DNA from 3 places in the Pseudoalteromonas sp. SCSIO 43201 genome. Region 1 is predicted to be linked to each of the others. Evidence: predicted binding sites of a transcription regulator. Region 1 holds the regulator's gene; each other region holds the start of a gene.
What was found. The regulator MetJ, encoded in region 1, represses methionine synthesis genes. The targets are predictions, from matches to a motif close to TAGACGTCTAGACGTCTA.
Positions count from the first base shown of each region.

Region 2: the regulator MetJ is predicted to act here: its motif matches at 1,813-1,830, upstream of metK (methionine adenosyltransferase).
Region 3: the regulator MetJ is predicted to act here: its motif matches at 3,310-3,327, upstream of J8Z24_RS13650 (methylenetetrahydrofolate reductase).

Region 1 covers NZ_CP072683.1:470,256-476,718, reverse strand. The annotation lists gene metL (bifunctional aspartate kinase/homoserine dehydrogenase II) at 1-1,342, opposite strand, end outside; gene metB (cystathionine gamma-synthase) at 1,347-2,567, opposite strand; gene metJ (met regulon transcriptional regulator MetJ) at 2,912-3,232, shown strand; gene J8Z24_RS02040 (malic enzyme-like NAD(P)-binding protein) at 3,606-4,847, opposite strand; gene rpmE (50S ribosomal protein L31) at 5,596-5,811, opposite strand; gene priA (primosomal protein N') at 6,026-6,463, shown strand, end outside.
Region 2 covers NZ_CP072683.1:3,107,816-3,114,278, forward strand. The annotation lists gene tkt (transketolase) at 1-1,672, opposite strand, end outside; gene metK (methionine adenosyltransferase) at 1,932-3,083, shown strand; gene J8Z24_RS13395 (HDOD domain-containing protein) at 3,145-3,993, opposite strand; gene J8Z24_RS13400 (hypothetical protein) at 4,138-4,791, shown strand; gene J8Z24_RS13405 (SIR2 family NAD-dependent protein deacylase) at 4,796-5,509, opposite strand; gene J8Z24_RS13410 (winged helix-turn-helix domain-containing protein) at 5,566-6,069, opposite strand; gene J8Z24_RS13415 (hypothetical protein) at 6,331-6,463, shown strand, end outside.
Region 3 covers NZ_CP072683.1:3,166,492-3,172,954, forward strand. The annotation lists gene J8Z24_RS13640 (diacylglycerol kinase) at 1-154, shown strand, start outside; gene J8Z24_RS13645 (M16 family metallopeptidase) at 228-3,104, opposite strand; gene J8Z24_RS13650 (methylenetetrahydrofolate reductase) at 3,373-4,329, shown strand; gene J8Z24_RS13655 (undecaprenyl-diphosphate phosphatase) at 4,397-5,197, opposite strand; gene folK (2-amino-4-hydroxy-6-hydroxymethyldihydropteridine diphosphokinase) at 5,194-5,682, opposite strand; gene folB (dihydroneopterin aldolase) at 5,690-6,040, opposite strand; gene plsY (glycerol-3-phosphate 1-O-acyltransferase PlsY) at 6,166-6,463, shown strand, end outside.

The DNA of each region.
Region 1 (6,463 bases):
CTTTACACTGCTCAATAAAAACCTCACCCACATTGCCAACACCTGCAACGATGACCGCGAGCTCTCTGCCTTTATTGACAAGCCGTTCATGTAATACTGCCAAAACATCACTATCAATAGACTGATCAGTCAGCACTAAACTATAGTTTTGTGCTTGTAATACAAAACGGGTCACTATCGCATTGTCGTCTAGCAATTCTAAAGCTTGCAGATGTAACCCTGCGATATCTTGGCTTGGCGCAACGACAGCAAAGCCTTGCACTTGTGATTCAATGATATTTGCACGAGGCTCTAAGGCATTGATAACCAGATGGCTAAACTCGGATGGCACCAATAAATGCGCCTCTCCACCTTTGATAAAATGATGAATACTATGCTGTATTAGTTGGCTAAGCTGTTTTACTTCACCACTATTTAATTTTTCAACACGCAGTAAATCTAGTTGTCCAAAAGTAGTGATAAAGCGCTTCTCTTTACTATAACCTGCTTTAACAATTTCAGTGCCTAGTGCGTCTGAGTCAAAACTACTTCGCACTTGTAGTTTTATATCAGTACCTTTCAAGGGAGAGAGTGTTTTTGCATGCAGGACAGGGTTCCCCAAACGTGCTAATAATTCAGCCTGACTTCGACATACTTTAGCGTATTTTATTGCACTACTGACTTTACGTGGATCGGTACTAAATACGCCTGTGGTATCTGTCCAAATCGATACCTGAGTGGCATCAATATAATTGGCCAGTAAAGTCGCACTGTAATCGCTTCCATTGCGCCCCAAAGTCACAGTTTCACCTTGACTATCTGCTGCAATAAAGCCGGTAACAATATGCACAGCATTGTCACCAATTGCGCTGTAACACACCTCTTTATTCAACGCATGTAATAATACACCATCCTGTTGCACAAATAGTTTTCTAGCGTCAATATCCCGAGCTTCAATACCTTGTGAGCTTAAGTAATTGGCTAGGACACGAGCCGACCACAACTCCCCATGCGCCAGTAGACTGGCATAGTGAAGTGTGCGTGCTTCACGCGCTTGCGCAAGGGCCTGCAATTCGTTCACGAGCTGCTTGAGCAAAGCAGCATGCCTATCGCCGGTAAACAACGCATCTATTAATTCACGTTGATGGTTTTCAACTTGTAACAAGACGTCGTTAAAAGCGCGCACATCTTGCTGCTCAAAACTCTGCCATAGCTTCACCAAAGTATTGGTTGTTTTTCCCGCAGCTGAAACCACTACGCTATCACCTAACTGACACTGCTCTAATATTATCTTAGCAACAGCCTGATAGCGCTCTGCAGAGCTTAAACTAGAACCACCAAACTTATGTACTACTTTTGCCATTTACTCACCACAACGCAACGGTATGTGCAGGCGTAAGCTTAAATGACTTCGCGTCATCACTTGCCTGGCTGTCATCAATACTGGAAAATCCGGCTTCAAGATCTGCGATTAAGTCTTGCACATCTTCAATGCCCACTGAAATGCGAATTAAGGTATCGCCAACCCCAGCTTCGAGACGTGCCTGAGGTTCCATTCCTGCGTGTGTCATGGTCGCAGGATGGCAGATTAAACTTTCAACTCCACCTAGTGATTCGGCGAGCGAGAACTGCTTTAACGAAGTTAAAAATTTAGCCGATGTCTGTAGATCACCCTTAATATCAAAGCTCACCATACCACCAAAGCCTAGTTGTTGTTTTTTTGCTAGCTCATGCTGTGGATGCGACTTGAGACCGGGATAGTATACTTGACTCACATACGGCGACTTCTCTAAGTATTCAGCAATCTGTTGCGCATTCTCTTGATGTTGGCGTAAGCGTACGTTAAGTGTGCGCAGTCCACGCAATGTCAGATAACTATCAAAAGGCGCGCCCGTAATACCAATGTTATTTGCCCACCAAGCCAACTCATCTCCTAGCTCTTGCGTGCGCGCTATCACTGCACCACCTACCACATCGGAGTGACCGTTAATATATTTAGTGGTTGAGTGAACAACAATATCGACTCCAAAAGCGATAGGGTTTTGTAATGCTGGTGACAAGAAGGTATTGTCTGCCGCAACTAAAGCACCGACCGCATGCGCAGCGGTTACAACTGCTTCAATATCGGTTAATCGTAAAATTGGATTACTTGGTGTTTCTATCCACACAAGTTTAGGCTGGATTTTTTCTAGTTTCTCAAGGCTTTCTGGCTGGGTTAAATCCACTACTTCTACTTTGAGTAGCCCACGCTTTGCCAATGACGTAAATAAACGATAACTGCCACCATAGCAATCGTGGGGGATCACTAAAGTGTCGTCATGGTTTAATAATTGAGTTACTAGGTGAATAGCCGACATACCTGTTGCGGTAATAATGCCACGTTGACCTCCTTCAAGTTCGGTTAACGCTTGTGCCAACACATCACGATTAAAGTTACCACTGCGGCCATAGTCATAATCACGCTTGGTATCAAAATCTGCAAATGAATAGGTCGTCGACAGATAAAGGGGCGGAACCACTGCACCATGTGCTTTATCAGCTTCTATACCGTGACGCACTGCAACCGTCGATTTGTTAATTTGACTCATAGGGTCACCTAGATAGTTGGATGTTTAGACGTCTAAAAGGTTAGAGCAACGACAACTAGAAGTCAAAACATTTATACTGCTAAATGGCTAAATAACTAGTATTTGACTATCTTTTTTAAACCGATAAAATTTCGCCACTTAAGGCGTTGCTAATACGACTGAGTTATTGAAAACTATGGCAGAGATCTATAGTTCTCGCCATAGCGGATTAATTTGCTCAACTATTCAAGTTCAGGTTTTATCTTTACTCTTTAAAGATTTCCCTGCTCCACCTGCTTAGCTGAACAATATCAATCAGAACCCAGTCATATTGGCATTGATGTAACTGAGGCAAGTACACAATTATGGCAAAATGGAATGGTGAGTATATTCACCCATATGCAGAACACGGTAAAAAAGCAGAGCAAGTAAAAAAAATCACAGTGAGTATCCCTTTGAACGTGCTCAAAGTACTTACTGATGAACGTACACGTCGTCAAGTAAATAACTTGCGCCATGCAACAAACAGCGAGCTATTATGTGAAGCCTTTTTACATGCTTTCACGGGTCAACCACTTCCAAGTGATGAAGACCTGAGAAAAGACAACCCAGAACGTATTCCGTTAGAAGTAAGACAAATAATGGAAGAGCGTGGTTTAGAGATCCCTGAAATAAACGAAGAATAATACCAATTTTCTTAATTAAGTGGTTTATTTTGAGGCGAGAAAATCTTGTCGATAACTAGGCAAAAATTTTGCTATTTAGTTGTTCTAAATGAGAAATCTTTAACGCTGTTAGCGTCAGATTTACTCCTTCAAATTGAGCAAGTATTAAGTCAAATTGGTATAATATCGACTCTTCATTTTTCACGGAAATAAAGACACAAAAAAGCCTCAATCGAGGCTTTTTTCATACTTAAGCTGGAATCGCTACAAGCAGTTATTTCTTAATACAAGGCAAATTTGTGCGTCAATAGCTGGCCTATTACAAACAAATTTACCGAAAGAGTAAGGGATAACAACTGCTAGAGAACAAATTATTATCCCAGTTTAGGTTATTTTATTCCATATAACCCAAGGGCATCTCGATTTGCGCTACGCCAGATTCAACCGCAGCAGTAGCAACCGCTTTTGCTATTCGAGGTAACAAGCGAGGATCCATCGGTTTAGGGATAATGTATTGCGGACCAAACTCAAGGCTGTCGACATCAGCTGCTTTTAACACCTCTGCAGGTACTGGCTCTTTTGCAATACTTCTAATAGCCTCAACTGCCGCAATCTTCATTTCGTCATTGATCGCTGTAGCACGTACATCTAGTGCACCACGGAAGATGAACGGAAAACATAGCACATTGTTCACTTGGTTTGGATAATCAGAACGACCTGTTGCCATAATCAAATCATCACGAGCACCATGTGCAACATCGGGGCTGATCTCAGGATCTGGGTTCGAACATGCAAATACAACTGGCTTATCAGCCATTAATTTTAAATCTTCAGCAGATAGAAGATCTGGGCCTGAAACGCCAACAAATACGTCAGCCTCTGCAATCACATCCTGTAACGTGCGCTTATCCGTATTATTTGCAAACAGCTCTTTGTATTCGTTAAGATCGTCACGACGAGTATGGATCACGCCTTTTCTGTCTAGCATATAAATATGCTCTCTTTGTGCACCACATTTTATAAGTAGCTCCATACACGCTATTGCAGCGGCACCAGCTCCTAAACACACGATGATCGCATCATGAATATCTTTACCTTGGATCTCAAGTGCATTGAGCATACCAGCCGCAGTCACAATTGCAGTACCGTGTTGATCATCATGGAAAACGGGTATATCACAGCGTTCAATAAGCGCGCGCTCAATTTCAAAGCACTCAGGCGCTTTGATATCTTCAAGGTTAATCCCGCCAAAAGTATCTGCAATATTCGCTACTGTATTGATGAAGTCTTCAGTGGTGTTATGTTTAACTTCAATATCAATCGAGTCCAGTCCAGCAAAGCGTTTAAATAACAGAGCCTTACCTTCCATAACTGGTTTCGAAGCCAAAGGACCTAAATTACCTAGTCCTAAAATAGCAGTACCATTACTGATCACAGCTACCATGTTCCCTTTACCTGTATAACGATAGGCATTCGCAGGATCTGCCGCGATTTCACGTACTGGCTCGGCAACACCAGGGCTGTATGCGAGTGCTAGGTCTTTTACGGTCTCGGCAGGCTTAGTCAGCTCTACGCTGATTTTACCTGGAACGGGCTTCTCGTGATAATCTAGAGCTTGTTGACGAAAATCTGTCATGGCGCGATATTTTCCTACGAAGTTAATGTGAGAGTGTGCTAAACATTCGCATTCTGAGTGTCGGTTGCTTCCATATTTACAACCACAAACAGTGCGATTAACTATATGAGCGACGACATAAAAGTACTCAAAAGCACAGTGCTTTAAGCAGATGTCAATAGGACATATAGGTAATCGACCGTCATCACACAATACCGAGTTTTCTTCATTATTCAAGTAAAATCAGGTCTATCCACTTACACGGTATTTATTCGTATTTTCTTCGACGTTCTCTTCAATTTTAAGAAAAATTTCACAATTTAGACCTGCAAAAGTAAGCAAGTAAGTGGTTAAAGACAAGTCAAAGTGATGAAAAATAGCACTAGCGTAAAATACCATGACTAAAGAGCAATATTTATAATTATTACTAAATTTAACTGCACAATTGAGACATTTAGAAGCACAAAGCACGATTTACCACTACGAAGCATAGTGTCTAGTAATATAATTAAATATATTCGTTTTCTGCCTAGGCACAACTTAAGCTCATTAATAGCCAATATTAACATGCGAAATAGAGCTATTACTCTATTCTAGGTTACAGTAAAGATTTGCTGCCAAATCAGTTGATTTTAAGATTTAAAAGGCGGGGGTGTACCAAGCACAAGCAATCAAACACTGCCTATTTGTATACATTATTATAATTGCTATTGAACCGTAGGCACAAAAAAAGCACCCTAGGGTGCTTTTTTCGACTAGACCAGCAAGATTACTTCTTGCTGCTAAGTGCACCGAAACGCTTGTTGAAGCGATCAACACGGCCACCTGTATCAAGGATCTTCTGCTTACCTGTATAGAACGGGTGACACGCAGAACATACGTCTAGGTGAATATCTTTACAAAGCGTTGAACGAGTTTCGAACTTGTTACCGCAAGAGCACGATGCTGTGATCGTCTCGTAATTAGGGTGAATACCTTCTTTCATAGCAACCTCTAGTTAAGGCCGTATCGCTCTCCAAACCCGAAGTCTGGCACCATACGTAGTTATACAAAATTGTGGAGGCGTATTTTAGTGGTTAACTGGACAATCTACAAGCAATATTTCAGAGTTTTTTATCGTCATTGCTGGGGCTGTTTTCCAATACCATAATCTTAGGTATATACTTCGAGCCTGCGCTCACTTTATGGGATTGAAATATATGCTCATTCTTGAAGTAGCTTTGAAGCTACCATTACACCGCACATTCGATTATTTGCTACCAGCAACGATGCACGTTGTAACTGGGATGAGAGTAACAGTTAATTTTTCTAACCGTCGCTGTACTGCTATCGCACTCAATATAAAAGAGCGCACTGATGTGCCACAAGAGAAACTTAAACAGGTTATCGCAGTACTCGACGAACAGCCTGTTTTAAATCAGGCACAATTACATTTTTTGCATTTTGTCTCACAGTACTATTGCCATCCGATTGGTGATACATTATTCACAGCACTCCCTGCCGTGTTAAGAGATGGTGGCCACCCAGATAAAACCCAGATCCCTGTGGTAAGATTAACGGAAAAAGGGCAAACACTCCCTACACTACGCGCCAAAAAACAACAAGCTTTGCTTTCTCAGTTATATGAAGGTGGCGCA
Region 2 (6,463 bases), 1.3 Mb from region 1:
CCGTTGCAATCAGGATGATTTCCGGCTCACCATCACAAGACAGTACATAACCACCCTGCTTAATAGCAGCTACTTGCTCAGCAGTACGAGGTTGCTGCTCTAGCCCTTGACGGGTAAACACTAGGGCAGATGGACCATCGGCACGCTCTATTGCTTGCTGCCAAGCTACTGCAGACTCAACTTGGTCACATGGACGCCAGCTTGCAAGATTTGGGGTGGTACGTAAGTTTGCCATTTGCTCAACAGGCTGGTGCGTTGGACCATCTTCACCAAGACCAATTGAGTCATGAGTGTAGACAAAAATACTTCTTTGCTTCATTAATGCAGCCATACGTACCGCGTTACGTGCGTATTCCATAAACATTAAGAATGTTGCACCATAAGGGATAAAGCCTTTGTGTAGCGCAATACCATTCATAATGGCAGACATACCAAATTCACGTACACCATAGAAGATATAGTTACCCGCTGCGTCTTCGGCTGTTAAACCTTTTGACTGATCCCAAAGCGTTAAGTTAGAACCCGCTAAGTCAGCAGAGCCGCCCATAAACTCAGGAAGAATTGGGCCGTAAGCGTTTAAGGCATTTTGTGATGCTTTACGCGTTGCAGGATTTGCCGGATTCGCTTGAAGTTCAGCGATATACGCTTCTGTTTTTTCTGACCAATCTGCTGGCAAATCACCTTTCATACGGCGTTCAAATTCAGCGGCAAGCTCTGGGTAGTGCATTTGATACTCAGTAAACTTGATTAGCCATTCACTTTGTTGGTTCTGACCACGCGCTGTTGCATCCCATTTCGCGTAGATATCTTCAGGAATGTCGAATGCACCGTGCTCCCAACCAAGGAACTCACGAGCAGCTTTGATTTCATCGTCACCAAGCGGTGCACCGTGGCAATCGTGGCTGCCAGATTTATTTGGTGAGCCATAGCCAATAACGGTTTTACAACAAATAAGCGTTGGTTTGTCAGATTCAGCTTGAGCCGCTTCAATTGCGGATTTAATCGCGTCGCTATCATGACCATCAACATCAGCAATAACATGCCAGCCGTACGATTCAAAACGCTTCGGTGTGTCGTCGCTAAACCAACCTTCAACTTCACCATCGATTGAAATACCGTTGTCATCCCAAAATGCAATGAGTTTGCCAAGTCCAAGTGTACCTGCCAACGAACATGCTTCGTGTGAGATCCCTTCCATCAAACAACCATCACCTAAGAAGGTGTAGGTATAATGGTTTACGATGTCATAATCTTCGCGGTTAAACTGCGCAGCTAAGGCTTTTTCAGCAATCGCCATACCTACCGCATTAGTGATACCCTGACCAAGTGGGCCAGTAGTCGTCTCTATTCCTGGTGCATAGCCATACTCTGGGTGACCTGGCGTTTTGGAATGTAACTGACGAAAGTTTTTAATGTCATCGATTGATAAATCATAACCCGATAAATGTAGCAATGAATAAATAAGCATTGAGCCGTGACCGTTTGATAATACAAAACGATCTCTATCTGCCCATTCAGGGTTACTTGGGTTGTGTTTTAGAAAGTCGCGCCAAAGTACTTCTGCGATGTCCGCCATGCCCATAGGGGCTCCTGGGTGGCCAGACTTGGCCTTTTGTACAGCGTCCATGGAAAGAACGCGAATTGCATTAGCAAGTTCTTTGCGAGATGGCATGAATTCTCCTACCTTTAAATGTGTTTCGCGGGGGTTGAGCCCATTCTTACTTATTTATATGGCCTACTGCAACGGCAAAGACCATAAAAAAACAGGTACAGACTGACTTTTTCTGACCATTAAAAAAGATTGAACAATTTTGGACGTCTAGGCGTAAAATAACTAGTCAATGGGTAGGTTTTTTGGTTAGAATACGCCCCTTAATTTTTCGCGCTGTTCCTGATGTTTGTGAAGCGCAATATTTGTGAGCATAAATACAATGGCTAAACATTTATTTACTTCTGAATCTGTTTCTGAGGGTCATCCGGATAAAATCGCCGATCAGATCTCTGATGCGGTTCTAGATGCCATCCTTGAGCAAGATCCAAAAGCACGTGTTGCGTGTGAAACTTACGTTAAAACCGGTATGGTTATGGTTGGTGGTGAAATCACGACTAGCGCTTGGGTTGATATCGAGGAATTAACTCGTAAAACTGTGCGTGAAATTGGTTATACCCACTCTGACATGGGTTTTGATGCGGATTCATGTGCAATCCTAAATACCATTGGTAAGCAATCACCAGACATCAACCAAGGTGTTGATCGTACTCGCCCTGAAGAGCAAGGTGCTGGTGACCAAGGTCTAATGTTTGGTTACGCGTGTAACGAGACTGACGTACTTATGCCTGCGCCAATTACGTACTCACACCGTTTAGTGCAACGCCAAGCACAAGTTCGTAAAGACGGTACATTACCTTGGCTACGCCCTGACGCTAAGTCTCAGGTAACATTTGCGTACGAAAATGGTAAAGCGGTTGGTATCGACGCTGTGGTTTTATCTACTCAACATTGTGATTCAGTATCGCAAGACGACCTAGTAGAAGCAGTGATGGAAACTATTATCAAGCCGACTTTACCAGCTGAGCTTATCACTGAAGCGACTAAGTTCTTCATCAACCCAACAGGCCGTTTCGTTATCGGTGGTCCTATGGGTGACTGTGGTCTAACTGGTCGTAAAATCATCGTAGATACTTACGGCGGCATGGCTCGTCACGGTGGTGGTGCATTCTCTGGTAAAGATCCATCAAAAGTTGACCGCTCTGCAGCGTACGCGGCACGTTATGTTGCGAAGAACATTGTTGCAGCCGGCCTTGCAGACAAGTGTGAAATCCAAGTGTCTTACGCAATCGGTGTGGCAGAGCCTACATCTATCAGCGTTGAAACATTCGGTACAGCTAAGCTTGAGGAATCTCGTCTAATCGAGCTTATCCGTGAACACTTCGACCTACGTCCTTATGGTCTGATCACAATGCTTGACCTAGAACGTCCAATTTATCAACCTACTGCTGCTTACGGCCACTTTGGTCGTGAAGAGTTCCCATGGGAAGCAACAGATAAGGCTGACGCACTACGTGCAGCAGCAGGTCTATAAGCCCTGCTATTCAAAGAAAAGGCGCTATATGCGCCTTTTTTGTTGCCCAGACAAAATATACTCACCCGATAAATACCTCATCAACATCATCTTTTAAGTTTTGATATTCGTCTTCATGAATATTAAGTTCAATCATGACTTTGTCTTTAAACAAGTGCCAATCTGCTGAACTTCTAAAGTGCTTTGCCTCAAAACATAGGTTTTCAGCGAGCTTTAAAGCAGCAAATGTTTGTGCATGCTGTGGGTTTTTTTCTGATTCTTCAAGGTAACTGACATCATGATGACGCAAAATCATTTGGCATATTTCTCTGGGTAAGTGCCATGAGGTTGCTAAAAAATACCCAACCACTGTATGTGGCACTGGATATTTCTGCTGCTCATAATCAATCAGTGTTCGTTCTGGCCTTTCTATTGATAGCTTTATCACCTCAGCGTAGTCAGGATATTTTACCGCCATTGCAGGGATCCCAGCATCATGAAATAGCCCCAGTAATTGTAAATTCTCTAAAGGTAATGAAGACTTTAAGTAGTGACCGACGACAAGTGCAGCCTTTGATATATCAGCTGCATTGTCCCAAAATTGCTGCAGCGAAATGCAGCACTTTGATTGCTCAAATGCGTTTTTAAGCAAATACCCTGTTACCAACTGCGTAATACAAGTTACTCCCAAAAACATCACCGCTTGTCGTATATCTGTAATAGTACGAGCAAGGCCATAGGCAGGTGAATTTATCACTTTTAATACCGCAGCAGACGCACCGACATCTGCAGCAATTATGTTTGCAACAGCAAATAATTCAGGTTCTGATTTTGATAATTCATTTTGAAGTGCTTGCAGAATTTCAGGTTTAGCAGGTAGGTTAAATCCACCACGTAAATCATTTAGCACTTTGTCGTCTATATCGATCATTGGGCTACCTCAGCTTAGATATTCCAAAGTTTAGTTCATCAAGAAATATTTGCAGTATCTCTGTACAAATCACTAGGCTTTGGCGCAAACTAGACAGCTGCTAAACTATGATATGACGAAAATAATGATACAAGGTTACAATTGATGTCGAAAAACAGCCTAACGCCGTTTTTACTGGCTTTGAAAAGCGCAGATATCACCAAAATACAAGCGATGTATTGTCAGTCCACTACTGAGGTAAAAGTAGAAGTACTCAAATTTCTATTTCAAAGCGCACAAAATAATGCCGCCTTGTACGGCCATTACCAAGATATCACAACGCTTTGTCTCCAAGCTGGCGAATTTCCAACGCCGCTACTAGGTGCAATCAATTCGTTGGAAAAGTTCTCTTTTTTCTCGTCTCCTCTTATCCTATCGTCGCAAATTATGTGCAGCAACCAACAGGGAAATACTATTTTGCATATATTCTTATCAACCGTTGCGGCATCGGAAAATGGCCTTAACTATCTAAAAACACTACTACTGTTCGAAAGTCGAGAAATCTTACAAAGCGCCATTAGTCATAGAAATGACAAGCAGTTGACCCCGTTAGAGTGTTATTTAGCCTTTAATGCCAATATTGATGCACTCGCAATCCAAGAGCTAAGTGCGCTACTAGGGTTAATTGAAGTGGAGCGCAGACAAACTGACATTCAAGCTAGTAATGCCAAGGTCATTGAGTCACATTTACGACAGCAAAATCGATTAAGTGACTATAAACAGTTTCTCTTGGCGACATACTATAAATCAAACCATTAACAGATTAGCCTGAGATATACTCCGTTGCTGTCATACGGTGATAAGTAACGTTGTTGTGAAATAGATGAACGGGGTTAGGATCAACCACTTCAATTGGAATGTTGTTTTGTCTAGCAATGTCTAATGCCATTTGCGTAATGTTCACACTAAACGAAGTGCCCATAAATATTATCCGTTCTGCGCTATACATTCTGCGTTGTGCTTCGCTGATCTGATAAAGGTCAGTGTAATATTCGTCAAATAACAACACATAAGGCTTTAGTGAGTGACCTTTTTGCGGGCCATTCTTAGGGATCTTAAACACCGCTAACAATGACTCAGCTAACTGACTTTCATCAACGTCATCCCAAGGTGCAGAATAACGCTCAACCAACTCACCTTGAGTATGAAACAACGTTACTTGATCTACTCGACCATGCACAGCGATATACTGTTTGTTTCCTGCCTTACCATCAAGACCATCAATGTTTTGCGTGATAACATTTTTATCACTCAGCCACTGATGTACAGGGTTTGGTCCATGGTTGCGATAGCTAACAAAACGATGGTAATACCACTTTAGAAATTCTCCGGGATTGGATTTATACATCGCGCGAGTAGCCATTTCTTGAGGTGTATAGTTAGCAGAACCTATTGTCCAAAAGCCATCTTCACCTCGAAATGTTGGAATACCGCTTTGCGCGCTGACCCCTGCTCCGGTGATATATAACGTTTTCATTGGTTTACCATCTGTAAAAATCGACTCAACCTAAACACGAGTTATCACAAACTTGATTAGATTAAAACAAAGTATGCAACCAGCGCAACGATTGCAACCGTCGCTGCAACATACAATGGTAACTTATTGCTAGGCTTCGCTGCTGTTATCGTGTCAACTTGACTATCATGTTGATTTTTTGGTGTGTCAGCAGATTCAGAAACATCCGAAGCTGGCTCACTTGTTTCCGTTGTTTTTGGTTGTGATTCTGGCTCAACGGTTCCATCGAAAGCGCTACAAGGGATTTGCCACTGATACCCTTTACGCGAAAAAGTCTTGATCGCATCATCACCAAACAGCGCTCTTAAATGGCCTATATTTTGAAAAACAACCTGATCAGTCACCTTTCTATCTGGCCATACTTTTTCTAGTATGTCTTCTTTGCTGTGAATGGTTTGTGGAGCAGATAAAAATAGCTCTAAAATCTGAGCGGGTTTTTGTTTTAGGTTTAGCTTTCGATCATCTTTATAAAGCTTAAGTTCTTTGCTATCAAACAAAAAATCCTTAAAAGCGAATTTCATTTCCCTAGTCCCAACTTGGTCTTAATAACTGTAATAATTATTGTTTTATTTGTGTGTGCTACAACATAGCATTGCATTTATAGCTAAACAGACAACTAAAATATATAGCAATGTTACATCGGTTTACAAACTATTGATAAAATCGAGGGTTAGTATAGAGTGATCATTCAGAAAATCACTACCAAATCCTTAGAATAAATCGAATAGACTATAAACCTAACTGCATATAAGCTTACCACTCAATAACTTGTGAGCTTAGTTATGCTGGTTGCTTTCGCTTTTTCTATCGTGTTAATTAAGACTTCATTACTGGGGCTAAGTGGCTTAACAATAGTGCTTGCAGCTTGCTTTTTGTTACTTATTAAGCGCAATATTATTGAGCTGCGCTCAGCGG
Region 3 (6,463 bases), 1.2 Mb from region 1:
AATTGAAGCACTTACAGACAGAGTGAGTACCGAACATCACTTATTATCTGGTCGTGCAAAAGATATGGCTTCAGCTGCCGTGACACTAACATTACTAATTGCATTTCTAATTTGGGTAACCGCAGCGATAGAGTGGTTCAACACCATTACCTAAAATTATCCGTGACTTTGACACAAAAAATGGCGGCTAAAAACTTAGCCGCCATTTTCATTACTCAGTGCACTGATTATTTAAACACTTTTTCTACATCTAGCGTTTTAATATTCTGACTTGGAATATTCAGTGGATACGTGGCAATTTCAGCATCTTCTGCCAACAGTGCTTCTGGCTTTTTCGTGTTATAGGTCATAGGTGATGACTGCTTATCACTTAAACGTTTTGCCATGTCTTTGGCGTCACCCGTGATAAATACATAGTGAATATTGTCGGTCTGCAAATTCTCTTTGATAACACGGTTGATGTCATCAACAGATAGAGACTGCAATTGCTCAGTCACATACTTCACAAATTCATCGGTATTGTAGAATTGACTATCTAACGCATAGCCTAGCTGCCTATCTTGGCTCGCTACCATTTGCGGCACAAAGTTAATTAAGAAGTTACGTGTCGCCTCAAAATCGGCTTTGCTCATCCCTTCTTTGATCAGCTTATCTAGCTCAAATAAGGCAGTACGTGTTGCAAAGTGTGCGTCATTATTAGAGCGCAGTGGGCGTAACCATACTTGGAAGATCTGCTCACTACGGCCTAAGTTTGCGTCAGGCTTGGTTTGGAACATCCCGCGAGGGAAGTATTCAATATACGCATAATCGCCATAGTTCATGCCACGAACTTGACGAATGCGTTGGTACAAGTGACTGTTAGCGCTGCGGTGCTCACCAAAGTATGAGCGCACCAACCAAAGTGCAGCCCAGTCTTTGTTGCTACGAATAGTGTCAATTGGGAAACCAAAAGAGACAGCTGTCGACTTGGCATTTTTCTCTACAATCGTCGCATGACGCCCTAACAATGTTGGCGCATCAGGCACTTGTAAACGTGCTTCTTGGCCTTTTGGCAGTGTCGCAAGATCACTGAACATTTCTTCTTTTAGCTGTTTATCAAGCGCACCTGTAATACCCACGTTAAGTTTTGCTTGGGTAAACTGCTGAGCATAAAACGCTTTCACATCATCCAATGTAATCGCTTCTAGGTCAGATAAATCACCAAAATTGTAGCTTTCGTATGGGTGACCTTGATACAACTCATGATATAGCACTTCTTTACCTAACTCTTCGTCATTCGATGCTTTTAGGCCAGCTTTGATGCTATCGATAAGCTCTTTTTTCAGTCGATTAAAGTCGTCCTCTCTAAAGCCTGGTGCCAGCAACTGCTGACTCACAATGCCATACCACTGCTCTGCATTGTCTTTGTGAATACGGCCTTGTAGAGAAATCATTTCTTTATCAATTTGATAGCCAAAACTACCCGCAATTGGATAAAGCGCTTTTTGAATCTCTTTGTAAGATTGTGATTCACTACCACCTTTGGCTATCATTGCAGCCGTCAACGCAGCAAGCCCTTTTTTGCCTTCAGGATCAGCGGCAGCACCGGTATAAAACAGGAAGTTTACATCCACCAGTGGAGAGTTATTGGTTTTATCTAGTACATTAAAATGACGTGTTGCAGGCTTGTCCATTTTTGCAACTAACTTGTCTAGCTCGACTTCTTTATCAAAGCCTGATACGGACTCAAGCGCCGACATAGTCACCGTAGTACGGCTACTATCGACAAAGTATTTATTGGCAATATCACGTATATCTTTTGCAGTTACTTGGTCAGCTGTCGCATACAGCTCATTGATAACCTCAGGATCTCGCTCAAAATGCACATAACGTGCAAGTGTAGAAGCAATTGCTTGCGATGAGTCAAGGCCGTTAATAAAGCTATACTTTGAGTTAGATTTAAGCGCTGCCAACTTATTTTCGTCGACTAATTCTGTGCGAGCTTTTGCATATGTATTGTTAATCGCATCACGTACTGTCGCTAAATCTTTTTCGTTTTCCACTTTAACAAATACATGCAAAAGCCCTGGATCTTTAGTCTCAGGGTTGTAGGTAAACATTTGACTTGCCAGCTGCTTGTCTACTACCAACTCCTGGTATAACTCAGAGTTACTAGAGAAATAAAGCTGCGAGATCAGATCAAGTGCTGCACGATCTTTTTTCTTCGGCTCCCATGCAGCTCCTTTATAAGAAACAAGCAACCAGTGCCCTGGCAAGCCGTCATATTTCTCGTGCACATAACGTGCTTGCTCTTGCTTTGGCTCAACTGGAATATCGGCTTGATAATCACCTCTTTTCCAGTTGCCCCAATGCTTTTTCACCATCGCTATGGTTGCTTTAGGGTCAACATCGCCCACGATCACCAGTGATACATATTCAGGCTTATAGAAGCGCTCAAAGAATGTTTTACCATAGGCCATTTGATCAGGCATTGCCTCAATGTCCTCAAAAAAGCCCATCGTGGTATGTTTATAAGTATGTTTGTCGAATGCTTCTTTTCTTACCGCAGAAAGTAACTTACGCACAGGACTTGCGTTGTTTTTAAGGTACTCTCCTTTGACAGTGAGCGCCTCGGTACGGAACTGCTCTTCACTGTACGTTAGGTTTTGGAAAATATCAGCTTCAATTTCCAACACTTTATCTAAGTGCTGTTTAGAGAAGTTTAAATGATAGTTGGTAAAATCATTGGTTGTATAAGCGCGATTATCAACACCTGAATTTTTCAAAATATCTGAGTACACATCTTGAGGATATTTTTCTGAGCCTTTAAACATCATGTGTTCAAAGAAATGAGCAAAGCCTGTTTTTCCGGCTTCAACTTCATTGCGAGAGCCAACTGATACTGGAATTTGTAGTGATACTACATCAGGGTAATTGGTTTTTACTACCATGACACGAAGACCGTTTTCTAACTCTTCGAGTACGTAATCTTGGGCAAATACTTTATTTGACTGAGCGGCTTGAGCACCAGCAGCTGCATTCTGTGTACTATCGGCATTAGTCATAGCACAACCACTAAGCGCTAGGCTCACGGCAAAACTAGTTGCTAGTAATTTGAATTTCATGGATTGGTTCCTAATCATATTTTTATTCTAAATAAGTAGTGATCACTTACTTCAGCAAACTTCTTGATTATGCCCCAAAGCGATACTCATTCGCTAATTTACGAGATGATTTACCCTCTTAATATGTAAACAATTATGACATTTTACCTTTGGCACTTGAGAGAAATTCATAATTATTGAAATTCTTTCATTAAAAAAATCTATCTAGACGTCTAAATGGCTGCTATATTAGTAAAGAGATACTGAAATGCTTTTGTGGACGCAGATTATGGCTTTAACGCTTCAAGAGAAAATCATTGACCCTAACCAAGGGGTATATTTAATTGGTACCACACCACCAAAGATAGGCACCACACCCGAGCAGCTCAAAGCAATCGCAGCTAAGTTGCTAGGACGTTTACATGAAATCGAATACGATGGTGTGATAATTTACGATATTCAAGATGAAAGCAGCCGCACTCAGGTACCGCGCCCATTCCCATTCAAGCACACCGTTGACCCTTGTGAGTATAGTCAGTTGATCCGTGAATTATCGCACCTTGATGTTATTACCTATAAAAGCGTAGCACAGCGTGACGGAGAAGCATTCAGTAATTGGCTTAACAGCACTAAACGACAACATGGATTGAACAATCTGGTGTTAGTTGGAAGCCCTTCTTCAACAGGCGATATTAAGCTGCCATTATCAGAAGCTTATAAGGTGTTAAAGCACCATCAAGAGGAGTTTTTCTTAGGTGGTGTAACCATCGCGGAGCGTCATGCTAGTAAGCGTAATGAGCACGAAAGATTGATTGATAAAACAGTCCAAGGCTGCCAGTTTTTTGTCTCTCAAGCTGTCTATGATGCCCAAGCAACCATAGATCTGATCACAAGCTATGCTCGTACTTGTAAGCAACAGGGCACGACACCAAAACGTATTATTTTAACTTTTACTCCTTGTGGTGGAGAGAAGACTTTACAGTTTATGCAGTGGCTGGGTATATCCGTACCAGAGGCGACTAAGTGGCGTATGTTAGATGCAGAAAATACACTGAGCGAGTCCATTAGAATTTGTAGAGAAAATCTAGATCAAATCTTAAAAAGTTGTTCACACTTAGATATTTCTCTTGGTTTGAATATTGAGAGTTTAACGAACCGTAAAGAAGAAATTGATGCCTCTATCAACCTGTATCGCCTACTCAAAGCAACCATGGAATTGAGCCTTGCAGAAAAACAAATTGCTTAATCATTATATAAATGAAAAAGCCAGCTTGACTCCACAAACTGGCTTTTACCTAACCGGACTAGAAAGATTAGCTAAAACTTAAGAAAGCGATTAGCCCTACTCCAAGTAATAAACGATATATAACAAATGGCATCATACCCATACGTTCGATAATTTTTAGAAAGAAGAATATACACGCATAAGCTGAAACAAACGACAATACCGCGCCACTTAGGAGGGCATTCCAATCAACCACTTCATCGCCCATTGCCAATTCTAAACTATAGTAAAGCCCCATCATCGAAATCACAGGAATAGACATCAAAAACGAAAATCTTGCGGCACTTTTCTTATCAAGCCCTAGCAATAATCCGGCTGTAATTGTGATCCCAGATCGCGATGTTCCAGGAATAACCGCAGTAATTTGCGCCAGTCCAAGTATCAATGCACTTTTCCAATTTAGCGCAAACTCGTCTTTGATCTGTTTTGCTTTCACATCGGCATACCACAGCAATAAACCAAAAACGATAGTAGAGATTGCAATAACCCACGCACTGCGTAAGTAGATTTCGACAATATCTTTTAATAGAGGCGCCAGTAATACAAATGGAATTGTCGCAACAACAATACACCATGTCAGGCGGCTCTCTTTTGAATGCGGACCTGAAAACGATTTAAACCAGCCAGATAATAAGCTTACTATGTCGTGCCGAAAATAAATAACGACGGCAAGCAAGGTTCCTACATGAACAGCAACATCAAAAGCCAGCCCCTGATCTTGCCATCCGAGTACCTGTGAAGGCAGTAATAAGTGTGCTGAACTAGAAATAGGTAAAAACTCAGTGAGACCCTGAATGATTGCAAGGACAACAATCTCGATAAAACTCATAACTTGGGAAACTCCACTTTCCATAATTTTTGACTTGGGTTGTGATATTCCTGCCACAACTGAGCGATTGATTTCCCCTCAACAGGGTGAATAAAATCAGCGGCAAGTTCAGCTAATGGCTGAAGCACAAAAGCATTTTTGGTTATTTCATCCCTTGGCAGCTGAGCTGGTGATGAACAAATAAGGTGATCATAAAAAAGAATATCGAGATCTAAGGTACGCGGGCTAAACTTTTTTTCGTTACAGCGACGACCATGATCGTACTCTATCGACTTAAGTCGCGTATAAACCTCATTTAAAGACATTGGCGTGTGTGCAGCAAATACTGAGTTATAAAAATTACTACCGGTAAAACCGACAGCCTCACTCTCAAATACACTTGAATGTCGGTAATTTGGAAAATGCTTTATGAGTGTTTGTAAACCACTTAGTAAGTTTTTTTCTTTCTCAATATTGGAGCCAAGGCTGATAAAAATTTGTGCCATGATAATGCTACTTCTTACGCACAATTTCTACACCCACCGTTTGTGCTTGCGCCACGGCTGCGGGTTTGCTTACTTTTATAAGTACTTGCTGTACATTAAATTCATTTAAAATCATTGCCGCTAGCTGCTCGACTAAAGTTTCGAGTAATTCTACTGGCTTGGCTTGAGTATGCGCGATAATACGTTCACTGACTTTGGCATAATCCACGGCCAAATTAATGTCGTCGAGGCGCGCTGCGGCGCTAATATCGGTCAACATCTCAACATCAAAGTAAAGGCTTTGTTTACTTTCTTTTTCAAAGTCGTACACTCCTATTATGGCTTCGACGTGTAGCTGTGAGATATAGACTTTATCCATGTAAACTCCAAACATGTTTATCGCTTTTATCTTCCCGCATTAAATAAAGCGCAAGTGCGCTAAATTGCAGGACTTAAGACCGCCGATCATAGCCCAAAACAACGCAATAAAAAATAAGGAAGACAGTGTTAATCAGTTTAATGTGCGTATGTGCTTATTTATTAGGATCGATTTCCTCCGCAATTCTGGTGTGTCGACTGTTCAAGCTTCCAGATCCGCGCTTTAGTGGCTCCAACAATCCAGGTGCGACCAATGTATTGCGGTTAGGAGGAAAGGTCCCTGCTGTGCTAGTGCTTATCTTTGATATTTTAAAGGGCACCATTCCAGTATGGGGTGCCTATTTCTTAAATATAGAGCCTCTTTGGTTAGGCGCTATTGCGGTGAGTGCATGCCTTGGACACATTTACCCTGTGTTTTTTCACT